Regions from separate parts of the Serratia sp. MMO-28 genome, predicted to be linked through region 1. Evidence: predicted binding sites of a transcription regulator. Region 1 holds the regulator's gene; each other region holds the start of a gene.

Region 1 (10,495 bases):
GCCAGCGTAGCCGGGTCCGCTTCCTGTTCTTGTAACAGTAGGCGCAATGCCGTTTGATCGCGCTCCAGCGCCTGATGCGCGTTCTTACGCAGCAGGCCGCTTTGCCACTGTGGCCAAAGCCAGATGGTCCCGCCAAATACCAGCACGCAGCCGATCAGCGTATCGATCAGGCGTGGCACCAAAAAATGGGTGCCATTCAGCGCCAGCAACTGCAGGGTATATACCGCAGTGACGGTAAACCCCATCACCGCCAGCCCGTAGTTTTTGCGTAATATCAGATAGGCCGCCAGGGTGATCGCCAGCATGATGCTCAGCGTCACGTTTTCTGGCAGTTGCAACTGCAAGAGTCCTGCGGCAATCACCAACCCGGCCAGCGTGCCGAGCGCACGGTGCTGGATCCTGACGCGCGTGGCGTTGTAGCCGTTTTGGCTGACCAGCATGATGGTCAGCAGGATCCAATAGGGTTTTGGCAGATTGAAAATCATCCCCAGGCTGCTGCCCACCGCCAGTATGGTCCCCAGCCGGGCGGCATTGCGCAAGGCGTTGGATTTCCATGACAGGTAGCTCACCACCGCAGGCCAGAAGGGTAACCGCGATTGGTTTGCCATCAGATCGCGCCGATACAGCGGGCGTTGGGTGCGTAACAGGCGGGCGATGCGGCTGAAATGGTAAAAGCAGAACTGGCCTACCGGGTTATCGGCATGCTGTGTGGCCACTTTTTCCAGTGCCGCCAGCTCACTCTTCATGCTGAAACGCGTTGAGCGCCGGTGATAGAGAATATCGTTGGCCACGACGCGTAAACGCCCGGCAATCACCTGCGCGTTGCGGCGGATAATCGCTTCGGCCTGGCTCTGCTCGACCAGCTTTTGCACCTCTTCCGGTTGATGCAGGCTGACGGTAATGTGTTCCTGCAGATCGAGTGCCACCTGGAAAGTGCGCTGCAGGCGTTTTTGTTCCTGGCTATTGGCATGAGGCAGGAAGTTAACTTGCTGATACAGCAGGCTGATCATGTCCATCACCTTCTGCTGGCGTTGCAGCAGCGGTGGCAGTGCGGTTTCGGGATCGATATGCTGGGTCAGCAGCGAGTATTTAGCTTCGAAATAGTCCGCCAACTGGATATAGAGCTGGCTCAGGGACTCGCGCATTGGCTGCTCTTTCCACAGTTTGAACCAGAACCAGGTGAACAGCCCGTACCAGAGGGTGCCAACCAGATACAGCAGCGGGGTATGCCAGATCGGTACGTGGCCTGCCATGCTGAGAGAGAAGATGGCCGCGACCAGCGCGGCGGGCAGCAGGCGCGCATGCAGCGGGCTGATTTCACCGCTGACGCCCAGCAACAGCGCCATCGCCAGCATCAGCAGGGGCAACGGAATATGCCACAACAGCGCCTGTTGCAGCAGCAAGCTGCTGAGGGCAAACAGAGAGCCGCCGACGATCAGGCGTTTAAAAAAGCGTTTGTGGGGTGTGTCTAATCCGGCAATGTTGCAGCAGGCAGGCACCAGAGAGAACAGCAGGCCGAGTTGCAGGTTGCCCAGCAGCAGGAAGAAAACCACCGGCAGACACAGCACCAGCGTTTGCCGCAGTGCGTAGTTGACTTCTGGGTGGTAGATCAGGCGCCGCCACATGAGTAATCGGGGGAAGCTAAAAAAGCGGCGTATTGCTACGCCGCTTCTTCAATGATTAACGCGTGCCGTAAACGACAATGGTTTTGCCGTGGGCAGAAATCAGGTTTTGATCTTCGAGCATTTTCAAAATACGACCGACGGTTTCACGTGAGCAACCGACGATTTGACCAATTTCCTGGCGGGTAATCTTGATTTGCATGCCGTCCGGGTGAGTCATGGCATCGGGCTGTTTTGCCAGATTCAGCAAGGTTTGCGCGATGCGGCCGGTAACGTCAAGGAAGGCGAGGTTACCCACTTTCTCTGAGGTGACTTGCAGGCGGTTTGCCATCTGCGCAGACAGGCGCATCAGGATATCCGGGTTAACCTGAATCAACTGGCGGAATTTCTTATAGGAAATTTCAGCCACTTCACAGGCTGTTTTCGCTCTAACCCAGGCACTGCGTTCCTGGCCTTCTTCAAATAATCCAAGTTCACCGATGAAATCCCCCTGATTCAGGTAGGACAGGATCATCTCTTTGCCTTCTTCATCCTTGATCAGCACCGCAACGGAGCCTTTCACAATGTAGTAAAGCGTTTCGGCCTTTTCACCTTGGTGAATCAGCGTACTCTTTGATGGATATTTGTGGATATGGCAATGAGACAGGAACCATTCGAGAGTAGGGTCTGTTTGCGGTTTGCCGAGAACCATTCGCTGTTATCCTCTGTTGTTATCGCTGCCTTGTATCACAGGGGTCAGAGTTCCCTGTAAAACGTGCTTATAGCCTGGTGTAATGTGGGGTGGCTATCAACAGGTTTTGAGGCATGTTATAGAAATACGCTTGTACTCTAGCATATTAACTTGCGTGAAGTGCTGCAAGTTACATTCTGTTAACATGCCAATATAGGGCCCTTTCCTCGGGCATTTCCCTGAAATCGATGACCTGGAAAGAGTTATTGCGGCTCTGTTTGTAGCACAGAGTGAGGCGAGTGTCTTGTGTTGTCTCGCTTCAGCATGATTAGCATCAGGTTCCGTTGCCAGTTTCTATGCGAAAGCGTACCCTGATTTTGAGAAATTAACCGGAGTGTACAAAATGCAGGCAAGAGTTAAGTGGGTGGAAGGGCTGACATTCTTGGGTGAGTCTGCGTCCGGCCATCAGGTGTTGATGGATGGTAACGCGGGCGATAAAGCGCCAAGTCCAATGGAAATGGTCTTGATGTCAGTGGGCGGTTGCAGTGCTATTGACGTCGTGTCTATTTTGCAGAAAGGCCGTAACGATGTCCGTGACTGCGAGGTGAAACTGACCTCGGAGCGCCGTGAAGAAGCACCGCGTCTGTTTACCCATATCAACCTGCATTTTATCGTCACTGGTAAAGGGCTGACCGATAAGATTGTTGAGCGTGCGGTTAACCTGTCGGCCGAGAAATATTGCTCGGTTTCGCTGATGCTGAGCAAAGCGGCCAGCGTTACCCACAGCTTTGAAATTCGTGACGTTGCCTGAGGCTACCAAGGGTAGTGCTGGCAATGGCTGCGTAGTAAATCCAGAAATCGCCGCGCCGTGACGGTCAGCGGTGATTTTTGTGAATACAGGACGCAGTACTGTGCCTGCGGCAGATCGTCGATAGGCAAAGCCACCAGTTCTTGATGTAAATAGAACGGCGTGTTCATGGCCCGCGCGACGATCGTCAAATAATCTGCCTTCAGCACCATATTCAAGCCGCATACCGCTGAATCTGAGCGAATGGGGCGTTGGGACAACTGTTGATAGAAGTTGCCAAGCAGCGTTTGCAGTTGCTGGTAATAACCCATATCGGTTTCCGGCAGCAGCCATTTGGCCTCGTGCAGTTCGTGCAGCGTGGTTGCCTGTGCCAAAGGGTGCCCACGGCGCGCAATAACGCAAAATGGGGCGCTGAACAGCGGTTCGAGCACTAAATCTTGCAGCGGTAATTCAGGGCTGCTCGTGCCGACGGCAAAATCCAACTTGCCAGCCTGCAAGGCGGGCAATAACGTTGAAAGCTGCGCTTCGCGGATCAACAGATTGGCCTGCGGGGTAGAGGCCTTGAAGAGTTCGACCAGTTTCGGCAACAGCGTCACGGCCAGCAGCGAAGAGCAGCCTATCGCCAGGCTGCCTTGCGAACGCTGGTCCAACTGTTGGATCTCCTCAGTGGCGCGCTGTAATTCCTCAATCACTAATTGCACCCGCAGAGCAAAAATGTGGCCGTTTGGCGTCAGCGTCATCCCTTTACTGCCGCGCACAATCAGCTGGGTTTTCAGCGTTTGTTCCAGTTCCTGGATCGAGCGGCTGATCGCCGGTTGAGACTGATCTAACGCGCGTGCCGCGGCACGAATGCTGCCACAGCGTATCACTTGCTGAAAAGCTTTCAGCTGTTGCAATTTTGGTAACTGACGCATGCGTGCCCCCTTCTGCCGAAAAAACGCAGTTTCACCCTGCCGATAGAAAAGAATATCGGCGATGAAAAATTGTTCATTAATGACTTTTTTGTCGTACGTGAGGCGGTGGCATATACCAAGGGGAATAAGGAGGCAGCGCGGTGGCTGGCCGCGCCCGAGAGCGTTATTCGATTTTTTTACCTTCCAGTAGCCGTTGTACTAATGGCGCCATAATCAGCTCCATCGCCAGCCCCATTTTGCCGCCCGGCACCACCAGCGTATTGATGTGAGAGATAAACGACCCCTGTAGCATTGCCAACAGATAGGGGTAATCGATCTGATCCAGGCCACGGAAGTGGATCACCACAAAGCTTTCGTCCAATGAGGGGATGGCCTTGGCGGCAAACGGATTGGAGGTATCGACCGTGGGGACGCGTTGGAAGTTGATATGGGTGCGCGAGAACTGCGGCGTGATGTAGCCGATGTAATCCTCCATCGAACGTACTACGGAATCCATCACCGCCTCGCGGGAATGACCACGCTCACCGGTATCGCGGATCAATTTCTGGATCCACTCCAGGTTGACGATTGGCACCACACCTACCAACAGGTCAACATGCTTGGCGACATCGATCTTATCGGTAACCACGCCACCGTGCAGCCCTTCGTAGAACAGCACGTCGGTGGGGGCTGGCAGCGGTTCCCACGGCGTGAAGGTGCCGGGGACCTGATCGTAAGGCACGGCCTCATCGTAGGTGTGCAGGTATTTACGTGAACGGCCTGTGCCGTTTTTGCCGTACTGGATAAAGCTTTGCTCCAGCAGGCTGAAGTCATTGGCTTCAGGGCCGAAATAGCTGATATGGCGGCCAAGATCGCGTGCTTTACGAATGGCCGCATCCATTTCTGGCCGGGTGTAGTGATGGAAACTGTCCCCTTCCAACTGGGCGGCGCGGATATTCAACTGCTGGAAAATCTTGCGAAATGCCAGGCTGGTGGTCGTGGTGCCGGCCCCGCTGGAGCCGGTCACCGCAATAATGGGATGTTTGGCAGACATAATGGGTTGTCACTCCGTATTAAGTACATATCCCCGCCATACTTCACACAACTTGAATTATTTTGGGCATAGGCGTTGATCGGCAATCATCCATTGTTACCTGATTTTTTTTACCAATCATAGGCTGGAGTGACTAAATTTCTTCCTGTCCGGCATGGATCTGCCCGCGTGGCATGATATTGACGGTTTCGTGCAGTTCCGACCACACCAGCACCACATCACCATTTTTCAACTGGCGGCGCACGTCATTCACCTTCTGTTCTAGCGAACGTTCGTGTTCACCGTAGTCAGTACCCTCACGCAGCACGAAGGATTCGATCAGGCTGTTGAGGGTTTCTTGTTCAAGCTCTTGCCAAGGGATAATCACGTTGTTGATTCCAGAAAAGGGGAAAGCCAGGATGGAATACGGTATTCCAGCCACATTTGTGGTTTTTTCAAGGTGCCGCCGACAAAGCCAACGTGGCCGCCACGCTCGGTGAGCTGATATTCGATATTGGCTGGCAGGCGGGTGAGATCGGGGATCACCTCGTCGGTCATAAACGGGTCGTCTTTGGCATGAATGATCAGCAGCGGTGTGGTGATCTGTGGCAACAGGGGCAGGGCGCTGCAGCGGCGGTAATAATCCAGCGCGCCGTTAAAACCGTGCAAGCGTGAGGTGATCACCTCGTCAAACTCACGGATGCGGCGCAACTGGTTCAACTGCGGCAGACTCAGCGGCAGGGTATCAGGGTAATGCAGCAACTTGCGCGTGGCATTCTGCTTCAACTGGCCCAGCAGATAGTGCTGATAAACACGCGAAAAACCTTGTTCCATGCGAACCGAGCAGGGCTCCAGCATCAGCGGTGCCGACACGACTACCGCGGCCTGTAGCAGGCTGTCGTTGCCTTGCTGCGCCAGGTAGTACGCCAGCATATTACCGCCGAGAGAGATCCCCACCGCCGCCGTGGGTACCTCACCGAAACTGTCGCGCAGCCAGCGCAGAAAGAAACGTGCATCCTCGGTTTCACCGGAATGATAGATACGCTGCTTGCGGTTGGGCACTCCGCTGCAACCACGAAAATGCATCACCACCCCGAGCCAGCCTTGTTCGCGCCAGGCGTTGAGCAGGCCGTGGGCATAAGGGCTGTAGAAATTGCCCTCTAAGCCGTGGAACAGGACTACGCGCGGCTTGTGGCGGGCTAACTGGGGATCTTCGCTCCAGGCAAGATCGACAAAATCACCGTCGGGCAATTCCAGCCGTTGCCAATGGGGTTTCAGCAGAACATGGCGCCGTACCAAGCGTGGCAACAGGGTTTGCAGATGCGGATTACTGGCCCCGATCAAAGGGCGAAAGGATTCATGCATAGTTGAATAAAATTCTTGTTGGCGGCTATTGTGTGATCAATACCGCACTGTTAGCTTCAATGTCATGTATTAACAATAATACTGCAAAAAATCATTTGGGTGAGGAGCACCCGCTTCATGGAACTGAGTTTATTTCTTTCGATGTTAGGCTTCCTGTGGGTTGCCGCGATTACGCCTGGCCCAAACAATATGCTGCTCACCACCTCTGGGGCCAACTTCGGTTTTATGCGTTCGCTGTGGCTGATGATCGGCATCATGCTCGGCATGCAGAGTATCATGCTGCTGGTGGCGTTTGGCGTGGGTGGTCTGATCCTGATTTATCCCTCACTGCACCTGATTCTGAAGATCCTTGGGAGCCTGTATCTGTTGTGGCTGGCCTGGAAAGTCGCGACCGCTGCCTATGAAAAACTGGATACCGATGTGGCCCCACCCAAGCCGATTCGCCTGTATCAGGGGTGGCTGTTGCAGTTCCTTAACCCGAAAGCCTGGCTGATGGGCCTGGGGGCGGTGGCGAGTTTTAGCCTGGAAGGGGAAAGGTACAATAATTCTATTCTGGCGATCGCTTTTGGCCTGTTGGTGGTGAATATCGTTGCCGGGGTAATTTGGCTAGGCTTCGGCACGGTGATCGGCCGCCTGCTGCGCAGCAAGAAAGCCTGGGTGATTTTCAACGTTTCCATGGGGCTGTTAACGGCGGCCTGTGTGTTACTGATCTGGCATTAAGGAAAAGCGGATGAGCGAAAATTATTTCCATGTTGATGCGTTTATCGGTGCAGGCCTGCGCGGCAATCCTGCAGGGGTCTGTTTGCTGAAACACTCGCTGGAAAGCGCGCAGATGCAGGCCATCGCCAATGAGTTGTTCCTGCCAGAAACCAGTTTTGTCTGGGAAGATGGCGATATGTATGGGATTCGCTGGTTCACCCCCACGCGGGAGGTGGATCTGTGCGGGCATGCCACGCTGGCCACGGCGCACGTGCTGTTAAGCGTGGTGAATCCGGCCTTGCGTGATGTTCGCTTTCGCTCTGCCAGCGGTGAACTGCATGTCACAAGGGATGCTGAGGATTGTGAACGCCTGATTCTGGATTTCCCGTCCCGTCCGCCGCAGAAAGTGGCTGAACCTGCGGCACTGGCGGCCTTGCTGGGCGCTCAAGCGCAGGAGGTGTGGCAGGCCAGGGCAATGATGGTGGTATTTGAGAGCGAGGCGCAGGTGCGGGCGCTGCAGCCGGACATTCCGGCACTGATCGATCATCTGGGCTGCGGCGTGATTGCCACCGCACCGGGCGATGGGGTGGACTTTGTCTCACGTTATTTCTCGCTGGATCGCAGCGAAGACCCGGTGACCGGCTCTGCCCATTGTACGCTGATGCCTTACTGGACGGCACGCCTTGGCCGCCATGTGTTGCACGCCAAGCAGATCTCATCGCGCGGTGGCGAACTGTTCTGCGAACTGAAAGGGGAGCGCACGCTGCTGGGGGGCTATGCGCGTATTTTCCTGCGGGGTGAAATCAAGCTGTAGCCTGAGTATATATTCACATAAGGAATAAAGAATATTTTTTTATTCCTTTGTTGCTGGGTTTCGCTCAGATAAAACTGTCAGCCACTGAACGGCAGTTTATCAACGGAGCGGAACTATGGCGGGCAAACTCTTTTCATTACGCAGCGTGGCGCTGCTGGCTTTATCGCTGGGGGCTGCCAGTGCCCAGGCGCTGGATGTGACCGTGGCGTACCAGACTTCCGCCGAGCCAGCTAAAGTGGCGCAGGCGGAAAACAGTTTCGCCAAGCAGTCTGGTGCGACGGTTGACTGGCGCAAGTTTGACAGTGGTTCCGCCGTGCTGCGAGCGCTGGCCTCCGGCGACGTGCAGATCGGCAATATCGGCTCCAGTCCATTAGCGGTCGCTGCCAGCCAGAAACTCCCGATTGAAGTGTTCCTGATCGCTTCACAGCTCGGTAGCTCCGAAGCCTTGGTCGTAAAAAAAGACATCAAATCTCCCCAGGATCTGATCGGCAAGCGCATCGCCGTTCCGTTCATTTCCACCACCCATTACAGCCTGCTGGCTTCCCTGAAACATTGGGGCATCAAACCGGAACAGGTGCAGATCCTCAACCTGCAACCCCCGGCGATCGCTGCTGCCTGGCAACGTGGTGATATTGATGGCGCCTACGTTTGGGCACCGGTGGTGAATGAACTCGCCAAGCAGGGCAAAGTATTGACCGACTCTGAACAGGTAGGCCAATGGGGAGCGCCGACGCTGGATGTGTGGGTCGTGCGTAAAGATTTCGCCGAGCAACACCCAGAGGTGGTGACCGCTTTTGCCGCCAGCGCGCTCAACGCGCAAAAAGCTTATCTGGCACAGCCGGAACAGTGGCTGAAGGATAAGGACCACCTCAGTACGCTGGCCCGTTTGAGTGGCGTTGCAGAAGAGCAGGTGCCGGTACTGGTGAAAGGCAATCGCTATTTGCCAGTGGCGGAGCAAATCACTCAGCTTGGGCAGCCGGTGGATAATGCCATTCGTGACACCGCCGAGTTTCTTAAGCAGCAGGGCAAAATTCCGCAGGTCGACAGCGATTACAGCGCCTACGTGACCGATCGCTTCGTTAAACAGGTACAGGCTGCACCGCAGTCGTAAGGAGCCAGAATGCTCAACGTTAGCCATCTGGCCGCCGAGTACCAGGGGCGCCCTGTGCTGCATGATGTTTCGTTCCAGATTGCTGTCGGGCAACTGGTGGTGGTTCTGGGGCCTTCGGGCTGTGGCAAGACCACGCTGTTGAATCTGTTGGCCGGGTTTATCGCACCTTCCGCAGGCAGCATCACGCTGGATGGCGTTACGGTATGCGGCCCAGGGGCTGAACGCGGTGTCGTGTTCCAGCATGAGGGGTTACTGCCGTGGTGCAACGTGCTGGATAACGTGGCGTTCGGTTTGCAACTGGCCGGGGTGGGCAAGCAGGAGCGCCACCAGGTGGCACAGCAGATGTTGCAACGCGTTGGGCTGGCGGGGTATGGGCAACATTTTATCTGGCAGCTTTCCGGCGGGATGCGCCAGCGTGTGGGGATCGCCCGGGCGCTGGCGGCCAATCCACGGTTATTACTGCTGGATGAGCCTTTTGGCGCGTTGGATGCTTTCACTCGCGAACAGATGCAGGAACTGTTGCTGACCATCTGGCGCGATACCGGCAAGCAAGTATTGCTGATTACGCACGATATTGAAGAAGCCGTGTTTCTCGCCAGCGAGCTATTGCTGCTTTCACCGGGGCCAGGGCAGGTGATGGAACGGCTGACGCTGAACTTTGGCCAACGCTATGCCGCCGGTGAAGCATGCCGTGCGATCAAATCCGACCCTGAATTTATCGCCCAGCGTGAATATGTGCTGGGCAAAGTATTCCAGCAACGCGAGGCATTGCTATGAGCCTGCATTCCACCTTGAAAACCACGGCAAAACCGTTAGCGGTGCGGCGACTCAGCGTTAAGTCACCAAGCCAGCTGTGGTTGAGTGCCGCCACCTTGCTGGGGATCCTGCTGCTGTGGTGGGGGGTTACCGCTATGCAGCTGATAAGCCCACTGTTCTTGCCTGCCCCGCAGCAGGTGTTGCGTCAGTTGATAACCATCGCCAGCCCGCAGGGCTTTATGGAGGCCACCTTATGGCAGCACTTGGCGGCCAGCCTGGGGCGCATCCTGGTGGCGCTGCTGGCGGCGGTGGTGATGGGGATTCCGGTCGGTATCGCGATGGGGTTGAACGATAAGGTACGCGCCGTCCTCGATCCGCTGATTGAGATTTATCGCCCGGTACCGCCGCTGGCTTATTTACCGCTGATGGTGATCTGGTTCGGCATCGGTGAAACCTCAAAAATCCTGCTGATCTACCTGGCGATTTTTGCTCCGGTGGCGCTTTCCGCCGTGGCTGGGGTATGCAGCGTGGAGCCGGTGCGCATCCGTGCCGCACAGGCACTGGGTGCCAGCGATTGGCAGGTTGTGCGCTTCGTGGTGTTGCCGAGTGCGTTGCCGGAAATTCTCACCGGCATCCGCATTGGGTTGGGTGTCGGTTGGTCCACCTTGGTGGCCGCCGAACTGATTGCCGCCACGCGCGGCCTGGGGTTTATGGTGCAATCCGC
Region 2 (10,495 bases), on a different contig from region 1:
GCAAGCCGGTGAGATCCTGCATGGCAAGGCGTCTGCTATTACTCATGATGGCGAAGGGATGTTTGCTGGCATGCCGAATCCGCTGCCAGTTGCGCGCTACCACTCGCTGGTCGGCAGTAATATCCCAGCCGAACTGACGGTAAACGCCCGCTTCGGTGACATGGTGATGGCGGTGCGCCACGATCGGCACCGCGTCTGTGGTTTCCAGTTCCACCCTGAATCGATCCTGACTACCCACGGCGCGCGTCTGCTTGAGCAGACATTGGCCTGGGCTCTGACGAAATAATTGAGAGAAAATGACTATGCAACCTATTCTTCAAAAGCTGTATCGATCAGAGTCGATGGACCAGCAGGAAAGCCAGCAACTGTTCAGCGCCATCATGCGCGGCGAACTGGAGCACAGCCAGTTGGCTGCCGCCCTGATCAGCATGAAAATTCGCGGCGAACGCCCTGAAGAGATTGCCGGAGCGGCCAGAGCATTGCTGAATGATGCGCTGCCATTCCCACGGCCGGATTATGATTTTGCGGACATCGTCGGTACCGGCGGCGACGGCACCAACAGCATTAACATTTCGACGGCCAGCGCCTTTGTTGCAGCAGCTTGCGGTGCCAAAATCGCCAAACACGGCAACCGCAGCGTTTCCAGCCGTTCGGGATCTTCCGATCTGCTGGCGGCGTTTGGCATCAGCCTGGATCTGCCAGCCGAAAAATCGCGCCAGGCATTAGATGAGCTCGGCGTGTGCTTCTTGTTTGCACCGCAGTATCACACCGGTTTCCGCCACGCGATGCCGGTGCGCCAACAGTTGAAAACCCGCACGGTGTTCAACGTGCTCGGCCCGCTGATCAATCCGGCGCGCCCGCCGCTGGCGCTGATTGGGGTTTATAGCCCGGAACTGGTGCTGCCCATCGCCGAAACCCTGCGCGTGTTAGGCTACCGACGCGCGGCCGTGGTGCACGGCGGCGGGATGGATGAAGTGGCTATTCATGCCACCACCCACGTGGCCGAGCTGAATAACGGTGAGATTGAAAGCTATCAACTGACGCCACAATCCTTTGGGTTGACGAGTTATTCGCTGGACTCCTTGCTGGGAGGATCACCGGAAGAAAACCGTGACATTCTGGCAAGGTTGTTACAAGGTAACGGTGAACCGGCTCACGCCGCAGCGGTCGCCGCCAACGTAGCGCTGCTGATGAAGTTATTTGGGCAGGAAGATCTGCGCCACAACGCGCAACAGGCACTGGATATGATTCACAGCGGGCAGGCCTATGGCCGCGTCACCGCTTTGGCAGCAAGAGGATAAGTAATGCAGCAGGAAACCGTGCTCAACAGGATTGTTCGTGATAAAGCGCAATGGGTCGCGGCACGAAGCCAACAGCAACCACTCGCCCACTTTCAGCATGAGATTGTGCCAAGCAACCGTGGTTTTTATCAGGCGCTGCAAGGAACCCAAACGGCATTTATTCTTGAATGCAAAAAGGCCTCACCTTCAAAAGGTGTGATCCGCGAAAATTTTGATCCGGTGGAAATCGCTGCGGTCTACAAGGATTTCGCCTCGGCGATTTCTGTGCTCACCGATGAAAAATATTTCCAGGGCAGCTACGATTTTCTGCCGCTGGTGAGCAAAACCGTTACCCAGCCGGTATTGTGCAAAGATTTCATTATCGATCCGTACCAGATCTACCTGGCGCGCTATTATCAGGCCGATGCCATCCTGCTGATGCTGTCGGTCTTGAATGACGAGCAATACCGTCAGTTGGCTGCGGTGGCCCACGGCCTGAATATGGGCGTGTTGACCGAGGTGATCAGCGAAGAAGAGCTGCAACGCGCGGTGCAGCTTGAAGCCAAAGTGATCGGCATCAACAACCGCGATTTGCGCGATCTTTCGATCGATCTCAATCGCACCCGCGTCTTGGCACCCCAGGTGCCGCAGGGCGTTACGGTGATCAGCGAATCGGGGATCAACAACTACGGTCAGATCCGCGAGCTCAGCCACTTTGCCAACGGTTTCCTGATCGGCAGTGCGCTGATGTCGGAAAGCGATCTGCGCAGTGCGGTCTGCCGGGTGATCCTGGGTGACAACAAAGTCTGCGGCCTGACTCGCCCGCAAGATGCCGCCGCCGCCTATCAGGCCGGTGCCAACTACGGTGGGCTGATCTTTGTTGAGCGCTCACCGCGCTGCGTCGACATCGCCCGCAGCCGCGAAGTGATTGCCGCAGCGCCGCTGAAGTACGTTGGCGTCTTCTGCGACGCACCGGTGGAAACCCTGGCGCATACGGCAGAACAGCTGGGCCTGTATGCCGTGCAACTGCACGGCGCAGAAGACCAGGCCTATATCAGCGCCCTGCGCGCCAAGCTGCCCGCGGCCTGCCAAATCTGGAAAGCCTTGAGCGTAAAAGAGCACCTGCCCGCCCGCGATCTGCAGCATGTGGATCGTTATCTGCTGGATAACGGTGCCGGTGGTACAGGAGTGCGTTTCGACTGGGCGCTGCTGCAGGGGGAAACCCTGAGCAATATGATGCTGGCCGGTGGCTTGAATGCCGACAACTGCGCCGCCGCCGCCCAGCTCGGCTGTGCGGGCCTCGACTTTAATTCCGGCGTGGAGAGCCAGCCCGGTATCAAGGATGCGACGCGCTTAGCGGCGGTATTCCAGGCCCTGCGCGCTTACTGAACATAATTTAACGGATAACAACGGGAAACATCATGACGCTGCTTAACCCCTACTTCGGCGAATTTGGTGGTCAGTATGTGCCACAAATTCTGATGCCGGCCCTGAAACAACTTGAAGAAGCCTTCGTCAGCGCACAGCGCGATCCAGAGTTTCAGGCAGAGTTTATCGATCTGCTGAAAAACTATGCCGGCCGCCCAACCGCGCTAACGCTGTGTAAAAACCTGACCGCAGGCACCAAAACCAAGCTCTACCTGAAGCGTGAAGATCTGCTGCACGGCGGTGCGCACAAAACCAATCAGGTACTTGGCCAGGCGCTGCTTGCCAAGCGCATGGGCAAAACCGAGATCATTGCGGAAACCGGCGCCGGCCAACATGGCGTAGCTTCCGCGCTGGCTTGTGCGCTGCTCGGGCTGAAATGCCGTATCTATATGGGCGCAAAAGACATTGAGCGCCAATCTCCGAACGTATTCCGCATGCGCCTGATGGGCGCTGAAGTCATCCCGGTGCACAGCGGCTCCTCCACGCTGAAAGATGCCTGCAACGAAGCGCTGCGCGACTGGTCTGGCAGTTACGATAAAGCCCACTACATGCTCGGTACGGCGGCAGGCCCGCATCCTTACCCTACCATCGTGCGTGAATTCCAGCGGATGATCGGGGAAGAAACCAAAGCCCAGATGCTGGAGCGCGAAGGCCGTTTACCGGATGCGGTGTTGGCCTGTATTGGCGGCGGCTCCAACGCCATTGGCATGTTTGCCGATTTCATCGACGACGCCAGCGTCGGCCTGATCGGTGTTGAACCGGCTGGCATGGGTATCGAAACCGGCCAGCACGGCGCCCCACTGAAGCATGGCCGGGTCGGCATTTACTTCGGCATGAAGGCGCCGATGATGCAAACCTCCGAAGGGCAGATCGAAGAGTCTTACTCTATTTCCGCCGGGCTAGACTTCCCTTCCGTCGGGCCGCAGCACGCCTATCTGAACAGCATCGGCCGAGCGGAATATGTGTCGATTACCGACGATGAGGCACTGGAAGCGTTCAAAGCCTTGTCGCGCCACGAAGGCATTATCCCGGCGCTGGAGTCTTCCCATGCGCTGGCCTATGCGCTGAAAATGATCCGTGAAACCCCGGAAAAAGAGCAGATCCTGGTGGTTAACCTGTCTGGCCGCGGCGACAAAGACATATTTACCGTTCACGATATTCTGAAAGCTCGGGGAGAAATCTGATGGAACGTTACCAGCAACTGTTTAAACGCCTGGAAGGCAACAGAGAAGGCGCGTTCGTGCCGTTTGTCACCCTGGGCGATCCTAACCCGGCGCTGTCACTGCAGATTATCGACACTCTGGTCGAAAACGGTGCCGACGCGTTGGAACTGGGGATCCCGTTCTCCGATCCGCTGGCCGATGGCCCGACCATCCAAGGTGCCGCCCTGCGCGCTTTCGCCTCTGGCGTCACACCAAGCCATTGTTTTGAAATGCTGGCGGCGATCCGCCAGAAGCACCCGACCATTCCCATCGGCCTGCTGATGTATGCCAACCTGGTGTTCCACAAAGGCATCGATGCTTTTTATCAGCACTGCGCAGAAGTGGGGGTGGACTCGGTGTTAATCGCTGACGTTCCATTTGAAGAGTCGGCACCGTTCCGCGCGGCGGCAACGCGCCACGGCATCGCGCCGATCTTTATCTGCCCACCGAATGCCGACGACGATCTGCTGCGTGAGATCTCCTCGCATGGCCGCGGCTACACTTATCTGCTGTCGCGCGCTGGGGTCACCGGCACAGAAAGCCGCGCACAGTTGCCACTGCATCATCTGGTGAACAAACTGCGGGAATACCATGCGGCACCGCCGCTGCAGGGCTTTGGTATTTCTGAACCTTCGCAGGTGAAAGATGCGCTGCAATCTGGCGCTGCCGGTGCGATCTCCGGTTCGGCAATTGTCAAAATCATCGAGCAGAACCAGGCACAACCCGCAGAAATGCTGGCTAAACTGGGCAAGTTTGTGCGCGAAATGAAAGCGGCAACCCACGCCTGATCCCCATCAAATGCCGGGTGCAGCCGTTGGTGCCCGGTTATGAAACCGTTCAATGTCGTGTTGGGTGGGTATACGGCAGATGAAACAGAGAGAGGCACCGCGCGGTGCCTCTTTGCTGTAAAGCGATATTAGAAACGGTAACCCGCACCGAACATGAAGACGAACGGATCCAGGCGCGTATCAATATTCTGATGTTGATCACCGGCGTCAAAGCGAACTTGAGTCTCGATGTTCATCCACCACACTGACATGTTCAACATCCAGTGCTCATCCAGGTTGTAATCCAAACCAGCCTGAGCTGCTACACCCCAAGAGTTTTTCAGGTCCAGATTGCTCAACCCGGCACTCTTGCCTGTGTCATTGAATTTTTCATCAAAGAACATGGTGTAGTTAAGGCCAAGGCCCAGATAAGGACGCAGTTTGTCCTGCTTGTCACCGAAATAGTACTGTGCCATCAGCGTTGGTGGCAGATGTTTCACGCTGGCAATATCACCGCTTACCGCGCTGCCGTTCAGAGATACGTTGTGGCTGAACGGCGTCACCGCCAACAGTTCAACGCCGATATTGTCCGTGACCATGTAACCGAAGGTTAAGCCCAACTGAGTATTGTTGTTGACACCAAACGATCCCTGACCAAGAACATTATCCGAACCCGCATTTGGGCGCACCGTCGCGGTACCCGCACGGAACAGGAAATCACCCGCCTGATGCGCACTTGCAAACATGGGGGCCATCATAGCCGCCAATACCACCAGAGTTGTCTTTTTCATTATCCATTCCATTTGTGTGGTTTACAGTCTCGACGAATATACCTATTAAAGGGTATTTTTGATCCAATCGAGATCACATCTTATGTGTAAAAATTTAAATTCATACCAAAAATAAGGATACCTAAGCCGCTAATAAATCAAGAATTGATCTAAATCAAAAAAGCCGTTTGTTGCAAAAAATGATATGTGCACCAATTTTCAGTTGCTAAAAAAATTACCGCTGAGTAACTTTGTCGTTCATGTTGGTTTTGGTTGGTGGCCGTGAGGAGTCACTGGGCAATCAAGATGAGCGAAATTCAAAATCCCTGTATGAGTTGCGGCGCCTGCTGCGGTTATTTTCGAGTGTCATTCTATTGGGCTGAAGCGGAAGATGGCGGCGGCACCGTGCCTTTATGTGTCACTGAACCCCTAACCCCTTTCCTGCGCTGTATGCAGGGCACCAACGGCAAATCTCCCCGCTGTAGCGCCCTGCTGGGCGAGATCGGTAAAGCGGTATCCTGTTCGATCTATCTCAATCGGCCAAGCCCGTGTCGTGAGTTCACGCAATCTGGGGAGAACGGCGTGCATAATGAAGCCTGCGATCGGGCTCGTGCCTGTTACCAACTGCCACCCCTGCCGTTTTCTGCTCCGAACAGGTTAATCGCCGAAGAAATAGGCGCTGTGCAACTCACGGGGTGCCACAGCGGCGCGGAACAGGGTACAATTACCTACTGATTTGTCTTTGTTCTCGACGCCAAGGAGTCTGCATGCCTATCACGGCCAACACGTTGTACCGTGACAGTTTTAACTTTTTCCGTAACCAACTGGCCAGTATCCTGTTACTGGCTCTGTTGACCGGGCTCATTTCTGTGCTGCTCAATCAGGCTTTCAGCCCGGATGTTGAGCAGTTAAAACTGCTGAGTGCCACGGAAAGTGATTTTACGTCAACCGCCGGTATGGGGATCCAGGAAATCATCCAGCAAATGACACCAGAGCAACAAATGGTGTTGTTAAAAGTCTCTGCGGCCGCGACGTTTTCTGCTCTGGTGGGTAATGTGCTGCTGGTAGGTGGAATGTTGATGCTGATCCGCCTGGTTTCCCAAGGCGTACGCACCAGCGCGCTGCGGGCTATCGGTACTGCTGCACCGCTGCTACCGCGGCTGTTGCTGCTGCTGTTTATCTGCACCCTGCTGATCCAACTTGGCCTAACGCTGTTCATCGTGCCCGGTGTGATCCTGGCGATCTCATTCTCGCTGGCGCCGGTGATTTCTGTTGCCGACCAGAAAGGCGTGTTTGCTTCAATAAGATTGAGCTGCAAGCTGGCCTTCGCCAATGCCCGTGTGATTGTTCCTGCCATGATGCTGTGGTTGGCCGCCAAGTTGCTGGTGCTGTTTATGGTCAGTCATCTGTCGGTTCTGACGCCAAATGTCGCCAGCGTGGTCCTAACGGCACTCAGTAACCTGGTTTCAGCGCTGCTGCTGATTTATCTGTCACGCCTGTATATGTTGCTGCGCGACTAATTTATTCACTGGATATGTCAAGGGCACGCTTCGGCGTGCCCTTTTTGCTTAAGGCTCTGCTTGTTCCTTACTTTGAATCAGCTTCAGGGCCAAATAGAGGTCTGGCACCAGAATCAGGTCCTGATCGCGCCCCACGCGGTTGATACGGAACCAGCGCGTCAGTTCGGTGCGCCGCCCAGCCAGCACCAGCTTTACGTTACGCTGTAACAGATCGCGCTTCAGTTCATCAATGGCTGCCAATACGCTGATATCTGCATGAGTAAAACTGGCGACCGCGTCAATCACCACCCAGCGTGGTTGAAATGGCGTGCTGTCTACCAGGTTCAGGATACGCCGCTTGAAATAAGCCACGTTAAAATAGGTCAGCGGTGAATTGAAACGGTACATCATCACCCCCGCGACCGCTTTCACGCCATTATTATTCCCCATCGAGTGAATCATGCCTTCGTCGTTCACCCCCAGCAATTGCTCGGTTGGGCGGAAAACGGTACGCAGAAATTGCATCAACCCAAGCAATACCGCCAGACCGATGCCACTGATCACCCCCACCAGCAGCACACTGATGAACGTAAACACCGCCAGACGAAACGCCTGCGCGTTGCGCCGACGCAGGATCCAGATACCCCGGATATCAAGCAGCGACCAGGCGGCATACATCAACACCACGCCCAAGCCCGCAACGGGAATAAACTGCAGCGGTTCGGTCAGGAACAGCAGCACGATGGCAATCACTACCGCGGCAATGATCGAAACCAGCTGGCTCTTGCCACCGTTGGCATCGTTTACCGCCGTGCGTGAGTCCGCACCGCTGATAGCGAACCCTTGCGACAGCGCAGAAACAATATTTACCAGCCCCAGCGCGCGGAACTCGGCATCGGCATTCACTTCGTAGCCATTTTTTGCTGCAAAGCTCCGGGCAGTCAGCATCATGCTGACAAAGCTCACCACCGCCAGGTTCAAGGCAGGGATCACCATGTCACGCAACAACCCTGGCTGAAAATCTGGCCACTGAACGATGGGCAGCGTGCCGCTGAAACCGCCAACGGTGATAATACCGTGCTGCTGCAGATTACCCGCCCAAGTGACAAAGGTCGCCAACATGATGGCAAACAGCGGAGCTGGCCAGTTTGGCCGCAGTTTTTTAACGCCGAACAACACGAGCAGCGTCAGCAGAGAAACGCCGATAGTCAGCCAGTCGCTGCGCAATAAGTTACCCGGTAACGCATAAATCCGTTCGATCAGTTGCGCAGGATGGGTGCTGAAACCAGCGACCTTACCAATTTGATCGACAATAATGGTCACCGCCACGCCGTTCAGCAGCCCGCTGAGAATGGGCCGGGATAACAAATCTGCCAGCGCCCCGAAGCGTAAGCGGCTGGCAAGCACGCACCACCCTCCCATCATGGCGGTCATCATGATGGTTAGCTGCCAGTGCAACTCCAGGTTCCCAGCGGCAAGCGGCGTTACCACGGCGGCGATCACCGCACAGGTGGCGGCATCCGGGCCCACGATCAACTGGCGCGATGAGCCGAAAATCGCGTAAGCAATCATCGGCAAAATACAAGAGTAGAGCCCGACGACCGGGCTGACGCCCGCCAGTTCGGCATAAGCAATCGCCACTGGCAACGCCACTGCTGCCACCGACAACCCGGCACGGATATCCGGTTTTAACCAACTGCGTTCATACCCTAACAAATGAGTCAAACCAGGCGTCAGCGCCTGGAGAGATTTCCACTGCATAGCTATTTTCCATAGTAAATTATCTGTCTATTATTAGGTTTACTATGCGATGCATTGGCCTCGCAAGGCAATAACCCTGCAGAGAATCGTAAGTTTATGCAAATTCCGCCCCAGCCAGCGGAAATCTGTTGGCCAAACACCGATAATCAGCGCTTTCCTGCAGTACACAGATCTCGCCGAATCCGGTATAGTCGGCCGATAAACTCATGATGGATTGATTTATGAAGCAGTTTCTTGATTTTCTGCCACTTATTGTCTTTTTCGCTTTTTATAAGCTCTACGATATCTATGTTGCCTCCGGTGCCTTGATCGCCGCTACCGCCTTGGCCTTGGTCTTTACCTGGTTCAAATATCGCAAAATTGAGAAGATGACGCTGATCACCTTCGTGATGGTGGCGGTATTTGGTACGTTGACGCTGGTGTTCCACAACGATCTCTTTATCAAGTGGAAAGTCACCGTTATTTATACCCTGTTCGCTCTGGCGCTGTTGGTTAGCCAACTGATCCTGAAAAAGCCGTTGATCCAGCGCATGCTGGGGAAAGAGCTGACGTTGCCCGATAAAGTGTGGAGCAACCTCAATCTGGCCTGGGCGCTGTTCTTCCTTGCCTGCGGCCTGGCCAATATCTACGTGGCGTTCTGGCTGCCACAAGACGTCTGGGTCAACTTCAAAGTCTTCGGCCTGACCGCACTGACGTTGGTATTTACCCTGGCTAGCGGCATCTATATTTATCGACATATGCCAGCAGAACAAAAAAAATAGCCAGTGCTGATGCCCACGTGATTTGCCGTGGGCGCTATTAATGTGATTCCTTTTTGATAAAGCAGACCGTGATGACACAACAACGACCTTTACCCAGCGGGGAGCTGGTACTGCGCACGCTGGCTATGCCAGCGGATACCAATGCCAACGGCGATATTTTCGGCGGCTGGCTGATGTCGCAAATGGATATCGGTGGTGCGATCCTGGCAAAAGAGATTGCCGAAGGGCGCGTAGTGACCGTACGCGTCGACGGGATGACCTTTCTGAAGCCCGTCGCGGTTGGCGATGTGGTCTGTTGCTATGCCAATTGCATCCGTACCGGCCACAGTTCCATTACCGTTAACATTGAAGTGTGGGTGAAAAAGGTGTCTTCAGCGCCTATCGGCCAGCGCTATCGCGCCACGGAAGCGGTATTCACCTATGTAGCGGTCGATGCTGAAGGTAGCCCGCGAGCACTGCCGGATGGCAAGACGAACTTCCGCACCGGCACCGAAGAATAACTATCACAAAATGCACAAGGGCTGCCAGATACCTCAGGCAGCCCTTTTTAATGCTCAAACAACATCAGTTCAAATCGGTTGAACCATCAATTTTAAAAATAAAGTTTTTCGTCAGATTCTGTGCCGCTTTAGGTTCATAACGCCATTTGCGCATCGCCTGTTTCGCTTCACGCTCGAACATGTTACGCGGCTCTGCCGACAGGATACGGATATTCGTCACGCGCCCATCGCTGTCGATGTCAAACTGTACTTTTACCTTACCTTCAATTTGCAGCGCCAATGCCCGCGCGGGATAGATCGGTTTAGTCAGACTCAACGCCTTTGGCCCCAATTCGCGTGAATTCCCGGGCGCGGGCGCGGCAGGTGCCTGTTTGATCGGCGCGTTGTCGATCGATTTAGCCAGTGAATCACTCTCAAAAGGCGAAGGCTCACGCGGTTCGGCTTTCTTTACTTCACGCTTCACCTGCTTTTCAACCTTTGGTTTGGGCTTCGGTTTCGGTTTTTCAGGCACCGGTTTCGGGATCGCG
Region 3 (10,495 bases), on a different contig from region 1:
GAACCGACCACCGCGCTCGACGTCACTATCCAGGCGCAAATCCTGGTGTTGCTCAACCGGCTGAAGCAGGAAACCGGCACCGCGGTGCTGATGATCACCCACGACTTGGGCGTGGTGGCCGAAGTGGCGCAGCGGGTGGCGGTGATGTACGCCGGGCAGGTGGTGGAAAGCGGCGAAGTGGCAGAGGTGTTTAACGATCCGCAACACCCTTACACCATCGGTTTGATGGGGTCGATCCCCAGCCTCGGTGCCCGCAGCGCCAAGCTGGCGACCATTCCTGGCAACGTGCCGCTGCCGGAACAGATGCCCGCAGGCTGCCGTTTTGCCACCCGTTGCCCGTTTGCCGAAGTACGTTGCCATCAGCAAAAACCGCTGTTGCAAGTGCTGAATCCGCAGCATCAGGTGGCCTGTTTCCGCGCCCCGCTGGAACATTCCGTGGCTCAGGGAGCATCAATATGACAACGCCTATTCTTGCCTGTACCGATTTGAGCAAAACCTTTAGCGGCCCCACGTCGCTGTTTAAACGTAACAAACAGGTAACCGCCGTTGATCGCGTCTCGCTGCAAGTGATGCCCGGCGAAACCTTGGCGATCGTCGGTGAGTCCGGTTCCGGTAAATCGACGCTCGGCCGCCTGCTGCTGCGTCTGCTCGCGGCCAGCCACGGGCAGGTGTTTTATCAGGGGGAAGAGATTACCCACGCCAGCGGCACCCGGCTGAATCAGCTGCGCCGGGAGCTACAGATTATTTTTCAGGATCCGTTTGCTTCGTTGAACCCGCGCATGACGGTAGAAAACATCGTGGGTGAGCCGATCTGGCTGCATGAGTCGCTGTCGAGCCGCGATCGCCAGGAAAAAGTGCATCAACTGCTGCGCACCGTCGGCCTGCCCGCTGCCTGGGCTCAGCGCTATCCGCACGAGTTTTCCGGCGGCCAGCGCCAGCGCATCGGCATTGCCCGCGCGCTGGCCAGTGGCCCCAAACTGCTGCTGGGGGATGAGCCGGTTTCTGCGCTGGATGTGTCGGTGCAGGCGCAGGTGGTTAATCTGCTGGAGAACCTGAAATCACAGTTTGGCCTGACCATGGTGATCGTGGCGCACGGTTTGGCGGTGATCCGCCATATGAGCGATCGCGTGGCGGTGATGTACCTCGGGCAGATCGTCGAACTGGCCAGCGTCGATGAGATTTTCGACGCGCCGCTGCACCCCTATACCCAGGCGCTGATCGCCTGTGCGCCGCAGCTAAAGCCCGGCGTGGAGCGCGACATACCGATGCTGCTGGGCGATTTGCCGAACCCGGCCGCACCGCCCAGCGGATGCCGTTTTCACACCCGTTGCCCGCACGTTCGCGAGGAATGCCGTCAACATGAGCCGATTAATCAGGTTTTAGCAGGGGGGCGCCAGGTGGCTTGCCATCGCTGGCAAGAGATTAATCGCGACCGCAGCGTGATTGAAATTGCCCCACCGTCATCCGCCTTTTTACGCCGCCGCGCGCTGTTTGAGCAGGCAGTTAATCAAAAATCATCAACCCCTATGGAGAAGTGAAGCGATGAAAGGACGTCATATTGTATTGAGTGCGCTCGGTGGCCTGCTGCTGACAGGAGCCTGCGTTCAGGCACAGGCAGAAAGCACGATACGTATTGGCTTAGGGGCCGATCCAGACATGCTGGATCCGCACCTGGCGCGCACCTACTATGGCCGCTTCGTGTTTGCGGCGATGTGCGACCGGCTGGTGGATATTGATGAAAACCTGAAGATTGTGCCGGGGTTGGCCACCGACTGGGCGTGGAGCGATGAGGGCAAGACCCTCACCATGAATCTGCGCCAAGGGGTCACTTTCCACGATGGGGAAAAATTCGACGCCCAGGCGGTGAAATTCAATCTCGAACGGGCATTAACCCTGCCGGGATCGCTGCGCAAAAGCGAAATCTCTTCCATTGAGTCCATCGAGGTGAGCGGGCCTTATCAGGTGGTGTTGCACCTGAAAACCGCCGACGCGGCGCTGCTCAGCCAATTTACCGATCGTGCTGGAGCGATGTTGGCACCGAAAGCCGCTGCCAAAGCGGATTTCACTGCCCACCCGGTGTGTTCCGGTCCGTACCAGTTTGACAGCCGCGTGCAGCAGGATCGCATCGTACTCAAGCGCTTCGAAAACTACTGGAACAAGTCTGCCTACCACTTCGATAAGGTGGTGTTCCTGCCCATCCCCGACGCCTCGGTGCGCTTAGCGAATCTGCGCTCTGGCGATCTCGATCTGACGGAAGGGATTGCCGCCAGCGATGTGAAAACCGTGGAAGCCGATCCCAAACTGAGCCTGGCCAAGGTGACCGGCCTGGGTTATCAGGGCATTACTTTCAATATTGGCAATGGCAAAGTCGACCCTAACAATCTGTTCGCCAAAGATGCGCGGGTGCGCGAAGCCTTCTCGCTGGCGATCGATCGCGATGCGCTGAATCAGGTGGCGTTTGAAGGGCTGTTTACCCCGGCCAATCAGGGAATTTCCACCGTCAGCCCTTACCACGTCAACATGCCGATTGCGCCACGCGATGTTGAGAAGGCCAAAGCCTTGCTGGCTGCGGCGGGGGTAAAGACGCCGCTCGACGTGACGCTGCTGGTAACCAATAACCCGGCTTCACAGCAGGTGGGCCAGGTGCTTCAGGCGATGGTGGGCGAGGCTGGTTTTAACCTCAACCTGCAGATGAATGAGTTCGCTACCTTGCTCGATCGTCAACAGCGCGGCGAATACCAGCTCAGCCTGTCAGGCTGGTCCGGGCGGCCGGATCCCGATGGCAGCATTTTCTCGTTTGTTCACAGCAAAGGCACGCTTAACGACGGTGGCTACAGCAATCCGCAGGTCGATGAATGGCTGACGCAGGCGCGCCAGACCAACGATCCGGCGGCGCGCCAGGCGCTGTATGACAAAGTGGTGAAGCAGTTGAATATCGATATGCCGATTGCCTACCTCTATTTTGAACCGCGCATCTTTGGCCTGAATAAAAAGCTGGAAGGCTTTAAGGCCTGGCCGGACGGCCTGGTGCGCCTTGCCGACGTGAAAATGGCGCCCTGAAGGCAAGCGGAGAAGCACTGATGGTTGAATTGATCTGCAAACGCCTGCTGCTGGCCATCCCCACGCTGCTGCTGGTGAGCATTATGGTGTTCTCGCTGCAAAAGCTGCTGCCCGGTGACCCGGTGTTAGCCATGGCGGGCGAAGAGCGCGATCCGGAGGTAATTGCGCAACTGCGCGAGGAATATCACCTCAACGATCCGATCCCGGCACAGTATTTTTACTGGGTAAGCAACGCGCTGCGCGGTGATTTAGGGATTTCACTGCGCACCAAAGAGCCGGTTACGCAGCTGATTATCAGCAAACTGCCGGTCACGCTGGAGCTGTCGCTGTTGGCGATGATTGTGGCGCTGTTGGTGGGGATCGGCATGGGGATTATTGCGGCGGTGCGTAAGGGCAGTTGGGTCGATCACACCACCAACTTTGTGGCACTTTCGGGGATTTCGGTGCCGCATTTCTGGCTGGGGATATTACTGATTCTGCTGTTTTCGGTGCATTTACAGTGGTTTCCCGCCTCTGGCTATGTGCCGCTCAGTGAGAGCATTCCGCAGAATCTCAAAACGCTGCTGCTGCCTGCGCTGGTGCTGGGCACCGGCTTGGCAGCCACGCTGATGCGCCATACCCGCGCTTCGATGATTACCGTCCTGAAGGCCGACTATATCCGCACCGCGCGGGCTAAAGGGCTGTTGCCGCTACGGGTGATCCTCAAACACGCCTTTCGCAACGCGCTGGTGCCGATCGTCACCCTGACCACGCTGCTGTTTGGCGAACTGCTGGGGGGCGCGGTGCTGACCGAACAGGTATTCACGCTGCCCGGTTTTGGCAAGATGATTGTCGATTCGGTGTTTAACCGTGATTACGCGGTGGTGCAGGGCGTGGTGCTGGTAGTGGCGATCGGTTTCCTGCTGCTGAACCTGTTGGCGGACGTGCTCTACGTGCTGATTAACCCGAAAATGCGAGGCTGACCATGAGTGACGTTTTGGTTTCTGGGGCGGTCACGGCCGCGCCGCTGCGCGCGCCGAAAAATCGGGTGCTGAAAAAGTTTCTCGCCAATAAAAGCGCGATGATAGGGGCGGCGATCGTGCTGCTGTTTGTGGCGCTGGCGCTGCTGGCACCCTGGCTGGCCCCGTTCGACCCGGTGAAAGCCAACTTTCTGGCGGTGCGTAAGCCACCGTCGGAGCTGTACTGGCTCGGCACCGACGAACTGGGGCGGGATATCTTATCTCGTCTTATCTGGGGGGCGCGCACTTCGCTGCTGGCGGGCTGTGTTTCGGTGCTGATTGCCATCGTGATTGGCGTGCCGCTCGGCCTGATTGCCGGTTACTGGCAGGGAATTTGGGACGGCGTGATTTCACGCGTTATCGAGGCGCTGCTGGCTTGCCCGTTCCTGATCCTGGCGATTGCGCTGGGGGCCTTTCTCGGCCCGAGCCTAGGCAATGCGATGATCGCCATTGGCCTGTCGGCGATGCCGATTTTCGCCCGACTGACCCGTGGCCAAGTGTTGGCGATCCGCCATGAGGAGTATATCGACGGCGCGCGCGCCATCGGCCTGCCGGACCGCTGGATTGTGCTGCGCTATGTGTTGCCCAACGTGATGTCGCCGATCCTGGTGCAGGCCACGCTGGCGATTGCCGCCGCGATTATTACCGAAGCCAGTCTGTCGTTTCTCGGGCTGGGCCAGCAGCCGCCTAATCCTTCGTGGGGGGCGATGCTGAATACGGCAAAAGGTTATCTGGAACAGGCGCCCTGGATGTCGATTTTCCCAGGGATCGCCATTTTTCTCACCGTGCAGGGCTTCAATTTGCTGGGTGACGGGCTGCGTGACGCGCTCGATCCGCGTAACGACTGACAAAAAGGAAGAGTGATGAGTGGAGAATGGGATTTTAGCCAGGGTTATCCATCCTGGCGCGTGCCGATGATGGGAGCCAATGCGGTAGCCACCTCGCAGCCGCTGGCGGCGCAGGCCGGGTTGCGTATGCTGCAGCAAGGCGGCAATGCGGTGGATGCGGCGATCGCCACCGCCATCGCCTTAACCGTAGTGGAACCTACCGGTTGCGGTATCGGCAGCGATGCGTTTGCCATCGTTTGGGACGGCAAAAAGCTGCATGGGTTAAATGCGTCCGGCCGTGCGCCGGGTGCCTGGTCGCCAGAAACCTTTGCCGGGCGGCAGGCGATGCCGGAGCTGGGTTGGGATGCGGTAACGGTGCCGGGTGCGGTTTCCGCCTGGGTGGCGTTGGCGGAACGCTTCGCGACTCTGCCGCTCACCACGCTGGCGCAGCCAGCCATCGATTACGCGCGTAACGGTTTCCCGGTTTCTCCGTTGATCGGTGCGCTGTGGCAGCGGGGCTACAGCAAGCTGCGCGATCAGCCGGGTTTTAGCGCCTGCTTTGCGCCTAACGGCCAGCCGCCGCGCGCCGGTGAGCCGTTCCGTAACCCCGATCAGGCTACTTCGCTGGAAAAAATTGCCGCTACTCGGGGCGAGGCGTTTTACCGTGGCGAATTGGCGGAAAGAATGGTGGCGTTTGCCCGCGAGCATAACGCGGCGCTGAGTATGGACGATCTGAGAAATCATCGGGCCGATTGGGTTGAGCTGATTTCGCGCCCGTTTGCCGGTGGCTCGGTGCATGAGTTGCCGCCTAACGGCCAAGGGATCGCCACGCTGATTGCGTTGGGCATTCTTGAACAGTGGGATATCGGCCGCTATCAGCCGGATTCCGTGGCGTGGCTGCATTTGTCGATCGAGGCCATGAAGCTGGCGCTGGCCGATCTGGATCGCTATGTGGCCGACGAAGAACACATGGAATTCCCTGCCGAGCGTTTGCTGAGCGACAGCTACCTGAAAACGCGTGCGGCGCTGATCGATCCGCAAAAAGCCGGTGACTTCACCTTCGGCGCGCCGACGCAGAGCGGCACGGTGTATCTTTCTACCGCCGATGCGAACGGCATGATGGTGTCGTTTATTCAGTCGAACTACATGGGCTTTGGTTCAGGCGTGGTGGTGCCGGGCACCGGTATCAGCCTGCAAAACCGTGGCGCCGGTTTTTCCTTGGATAAACAACACCCGAACGTGGTGGCGGGCAACAAGCGCCCGTTCCATACCATTATTCCGGCGTTCGCCCTGGATGGCCATGGGCAGCCGCTGATGTCGTTCGGCGTGATGGGCGGGCCGATGCAGGCGCAGGGGCACTTGCAGATGGCGCTGCGTATTATGCTGCATAAGCAGAACCCGCAGGCGGCGATCGACGCACCGCGCTGGCGGATCGTCGCCGGGCGTGAGGTGATCGTCGAGCCTTCGATGGATCGTAATACGCTGGCGGCGCTGCGGGCCATGGGCCATAACGTGGTGCTGGAAGATCCGCTGCAGACCTACAGCTTCGGCGGGGCGCAGGCGATTATCCGCGATCCGCAGGGGTTCTATATTGCGGCCACCGAAAGCCGTAAAGACGGGCAGGCGCTGGTGTTTTAGCAGTTATCAGGGCCGGAGAGATCTGGCCCTGTTTCATCTTCATCGCAACATCCTTTTATCCGCCGTTGCCCATTAAAACGATGCTTTTAGCGCCTGAATGTGCCCAGAAAGCCGAATCGCGTATCGCATCGCATTCAGTTGATCTATTCTTATAGCCCCCTGAAGAATTTGCGGTTAGCGACGATAAGGTGGGGCGCAGGGAAAGCAGTAACAGGTATGGAGTCTATATAGGTACGTTTATCAACAGGAGTTATGTCACATGGCGGTAGGGATCCAGAGCAGAGGTTTCGCGCGTTGGTTGGCACCGGTGTTGGCATTGTTGGTGGTTATGCAACTGACCGCCTGCGGCGATAAAGAGCCAGAGCAGCGCAAGGCATTCGTTGATTACTTGCAGAATACGGTTATGCGCAGCGGCGTGAGCATCCCGACGTTGAGCGAAGATCAGAAACAGAAATTCGGTAACTATGCCGGTGATTACGCCATTTTGGTCGGTTTTTCCCAGCAGTTGTCGAAGTCGGTTGAAGCGAGCCTGACTCCGGTGCTGGATCAGATTAACCAGATCCACACCGCGCAGGATTACATGATCAAGCGCGATACCCTGAAGCAGTCGACAGGGGCGCTGAATCTGCTGGGGCAGCAGATTCAGTCGGCGAAGTCGCAGGCGGATAGCGCGCGTGCGGCATTGAAACAGCCGGACGATCTGAAAGCGGTTTACGGCCAGGTGTATGACAAGATTGTCACCGCACCGGCCAATGCCTTGATGCCAGCCATTCCAACCACCACCAGCTTTGTGCAGGATCTGGTGCAGGTCGGCGATTTCCTCCAGGCGCAGGGTAATCAGGTCAGTTTCAACAATGGTGGCGTGCAGTTCCGTACCCAGCAGCAGGCAACGGAGTACAACAGCATGATGGCGAGCCTGGTGGCCAAGCAGCCCGATTTTCTGAATGCACAAAAAGCCGTGCAGGCGGTAATGCATTAAGGCATAAACGACGCTGTAACTTGAGCGATGCAGGTGGGGCCAAGCAGATTGGCCCCCCGGCCTTTATCCTGTGTTGTTCTCATCACTTGCCACACTGCCACTCAGTACTACACTTCAACTAGGTGGAATACCACCGATTCATCACTTCTTTTAATGTAGTTTTCTTTCATGCGCTCCACGGTTAACGGCTGGCGGAGTGCATGCCCACAGGGAAGATGCGCTTTCTGGTTATGCCTTGGTTAGCGTATGTAAAATAAATTGTGATTAATGTCACAATTTAAGAACAAATACCCGAAGATAAAGTGTGATTTATATCTCGTTTTTACTGTGTTTTGTGCGATTAACAACCTGCTGTGCTTTTTTTACACTGGATAAATGTGACTTAAATCACGATAAATGCCCAGTTGTTGGGGTGCTATTTGTGATATGTGTCACAATTTTTCCGGGAGGTTCGCGCAGTAAAAAGAGCGTGGTAGAGTCCGTTTCGCAGACAGCATCAACATGGCTGGAACGTTACAACAATTATCACGCGCTCTTATTGTCAGCGCGTAACAATAGGGGTGTGTTTTATGTTTTCACCAGATATCAAGGTTAAAGTGCAAAACTTTGGCCGCTTCCTGAGTAATATGGTGATGCCCAACATTGGCGCATTCATCGCCTGGGGTATCATCACCGCGCTATTCATTCCTACCGGCTGGTTACCTAACGAAACGCTAGCCAAGCTGGTCGGCCCAATGATCACCTATCTGCTGCCACTGCTGATCGGCTACACCGGCGGTAAGCTGGTGGGCGGCGAGCGTGGTGGTGTGGTGGGGGCGATCACCACCATGGGGGTGATCGTCGGGGCCGATATGCCGATGTTCCTCGGTGCGATGATTGTTGGTCCGCTGGGCGGCTGGGCGATCAAACATTTTGACCGCTGGGTAGACGGCAAGATCAAAAGCGGCTTCGAGATGCTGGTGAACAACTTCTCCGCCGGTATCATCGGTATGCTGCTGGCGATCCTCGCCTTCCTCGCCATTGGCCCGTTGGTCGAAGCTCTGTCCAAGATTCTGTCGGCTGGCGTGCATATCATGGTGGTTAACAACCTGCTGCCATTGACCTCGATCTTCGTCGAACCAGCGAAAATCCTGTTCCTGAACAACGCCATCAACCACGGCATCTTCTCGCCGCTGGGCATCCAGCAGGCAACCGAAGCCGGTAAGTCGATCTTCTTCCTGATCGAAGCCAACCCAGGCCCAGGTATGGGCGTGCTGATGGCCTACCTGTTCTTCGGCCGCGGCAGCGCCAAGCAGTCTGCGGGCGGTGCGGCGATCATCCACTTCCTGGGCGGTATTCACGAGATTTACTTCCCCTATGTGCTGATGAACCCACGTCTGCTCCTGGCGGTTATTCTGGGCGGCATGACCGGTGTGTTCACCCTGACCGTGCTGAACGGCGGCCTGGTGTCCCCAGCGTCTCCCGGTTCTATCCTGGCGGTATTGGCCATGACGCCAAAAGGTGCCTACTTTGCCAACCTGACGGCGATCTTCGCGGCCTTCCTGGTTTCCTTCGTGGTTTCTTCTTTCCTGCTGAAAACGTCAAAAGTGAAAGAAGAAGACGATCTGGAAGAAGCAACCCGTCGTATGCAGGACATGAAAGCTCAGTCCAAAGGTGGCCAGGCGGCGGTTAACGCTGCGGTAGATGGCGATCTGAGCACCGTGCGTAAAATCATCGTGGCTTGCGACGCCGGTATGGGTTCCAGCGCCATGGGGGCCGGTGTGCTGCGTAAGAAAGTGGCAGACGCCGGGTTGAAACAGATCTCCGTGACCAACTGCGCGATTAACAGCCTGCCGGACGATGTGGATCTGGTGATTACCCACCGCGATCTCACCGAGCGTGCGATGCGCCATGCGCCGCAGGCCCAGCACATCTCGCTGACCAACTTCCTTGACAGCCAGCTGTATAACGATTTGACCGCGCGTTTGGTGGCGGCAAACAAAACCAGCGAAACCGAGCAGAAAGTGATCGCCACGTTGGACGACAGCTTTGAAGCCAGCGAACAGAACCTGTTCAAACTGAGCGAAAGCAACGTGTTCCTCAATCTGCATGCGACCGACAAAGAGCAGGCAATCCGCTTTGCGGGTGAGCAACTGGTGAAAGGCGGCTACGTGGAGCCTGAGTATGTTCCGGCGATGCTGGAGCGTGAGAAGCTGACTTCCACCTACCTGGGCGAGTCGATTGCCGTGCCGCATGGCACCATCGAAGCCAAAGACCGCGTGCTGCGCACCGGCGTGGTGTTCTGCCAGTATCCGCACGGCGTGCGCTTCGGTGACGAAGAAGATGAAGTGGCGCGCCTGGTGATTGGTATCGCCGCCCGCAATAACGAGCATATCCAGGTGATCACCAGTCTGACCAATGCACTGGATGACGAAAGCGTGATTGAGCGGCTGGCGAACACCACTAGCGTGCAGGAAGTGCTGGATCTGCTTGGCGGCAAGAAAGCCTGATAAAACAGAATCATTTTAAAGGGTGCAGCTTGCTGCACCCTTCTACATTAATAAGGTAGGACTATGAAAGCATTACACTTCGGAGCCGGGAATATCGGCCGTGGTTTTATCGGCAAACTGCTCGCCGATGCACATGCCGAACTGACTTTTGCTGACGTTAACCAGACGGTGCTGGATGAGCTGAACAAACGCAAAAGCTACCAGGTGCATGTGGTGGGTGAGCAGGCGCGGGTTGAGAACGTGAACAACGTCAGCGCCGTCAACAGCGGCAGCGAAGAGGTGGTGGCGTTGATCGCGACTGCGGATATCGTGACCACCGCCGTGGGCCCGCAGATCCTGGCGAGGATCGCCGGGACGATCGCCAAAGGGCTGGTTAAACGCCATCAGCAAGGGAATACCCAGCCGCTGAACATCATCGCCTGCGAGAACATGGTGCGCGGCACCAGCCAACTGAAGCAGCACGTGTTCGATGCGCTGCCGCAGGATGAGCAGGCCTGGGTTGAG

What was found. Region 1 encodes CRP, which controls carbon source genes, mostly activating them, when cyclic AMP is high. Its sites were predicted from a motif close to ATGTGANNNNNNTCACAT; they were not measured.
Region 2: the regulator CRP is predicted to act here: its motif matches at 5,611-5,628, upstream of ompW (outer membrane protein OmpW).
Region 3: the regulator CRP is predicted to act here: its motif matches at 7,922-7,939, upstream of WG891_RS23655 (PTS mannitol transporter subunit IICBA).

The regions. Positions count from the first base shown of each region.
Region 1 covers NZ_JBBCVB010000020.1:40,876-51,370, reverse strand. The annotation lists gene WG891_RS17730 (YccS/YhfK family putative transporter) at 1-1,625, opposite strand, end outside; gene crp (cAMP-activated global transcriptional regulator CRP) at 1,681-2,313, opposite strand; gene WG891_RS17720 (OsmC family protein) at 2,696-3,103, shown strand; gene WG891_RS17715 (LysR substrate-binding domain-containing protein) at 3,106-4,014, opposite strand; gene WG891_RS17710 (phosphoribulokinase) at 4,178-5,047, opposite strand; gene WG891_RS17705 (YheU family protein) at 5,181-5,414, opposite strand; gene WG891_RS17700 (hydrolase) at 5,411-6,391, opposite strand; gene WG891_RS17695 (LysE family translocator) at 6,509-7,111, shown strand; gene WG891_RS17690 (PhzF family phenazine biosynthesis protein) at 7,122-7,904, shown strand; gene tauA (taurine ABC transporter substrate-binding protein) at 8,020-9,015, shown strand; gene tauB (taurine ABC transporter ATP-binding subunit) at 9,025-9,792, shown strand; gene tauC (taurine ABC transporter permease TauC) at 9,789-10,495, shown strand, end outside.
Region 2 covers NZ_JBBCVB010000010.1:61,039-71,533, forward strand. The annotation lists gene WG891_RS10820 (glutamine amidotransferase-related protein) at 1-286, shown strand, start outside; gene trpD (anthranilate phosphoribosyltransferase) at 303-1,301, shown strand; gene trpCF (bifunctional indole-3-glycerol-phosphate synthase TrpC/phosphoribosylanthranilate isomerase TrpF) at 1,305-2,669, shown strand; gene trpB (tryptophan synthase subunit beta) at 2,702-3,892, shown strand; gene trpA (tryptophan synthase subunit alpha) at 3,892-4,698, shown strand; gene ompW (outer membrane protein OmpW) at 4,827-5,468, opposite strand; gene WG891_RS10850 (YkgJ family cysteine cluster protein) at 5,754-6,182, shown strand; gene WG891_RS10855 (YciC family protein) at 6,215-6,967, shown strand; gene WG891_RS10860 (SulP family inorganic anion transporter) at 7,016-8,707, opposite strand; gene WG891_RS10865 (septation protein A) at 8,929-9,468, shown strand; gene yciA (acyl-CoA thioester hydrolase YciA) at 9,540-9,968, shown strand; gene tonB (TonB system transport protein TonB) at 10,033-10,495, opposite strand, start outside.
Region 3 covers NZ_JBBCVB010000037.1:5,366-15,860, forward strand. The annotation lists gene WG891_RS23620 (ABC transporter ATP-binding protein) at 1-459, shown strand, start outside; gene WG891_RS23625 (ABC transporter ATP-binding protein) at 456-1,538, shown strand; gene WG891_RS23630 (ABC transporter substrate-binding protein) at 1,543-3,060, shown strand; gene WG891_RS23635 (ABC transporter permease) at 3,081-4,022, shown strand; gene WG891_RS23640 (ABC transporter permease) at 4,025-4,906, shown strand; gene WG891_RS23645 (gamma-glutamyltransferase family protein) at 4,922-6,523, shown strand; gene WG891_RS23650 (DUF3053 domain-containing protein) at 6,783-7,502, shown strand; gene WG891_RS23655 (PTS mannitol transporter subunit IICBA) at 8,072-9,991, shown strand; gene WG891_RS23660 (mannitol-1-phosphate 5-dehydrogenase) at 10,055-10,495, shown strand, end outside.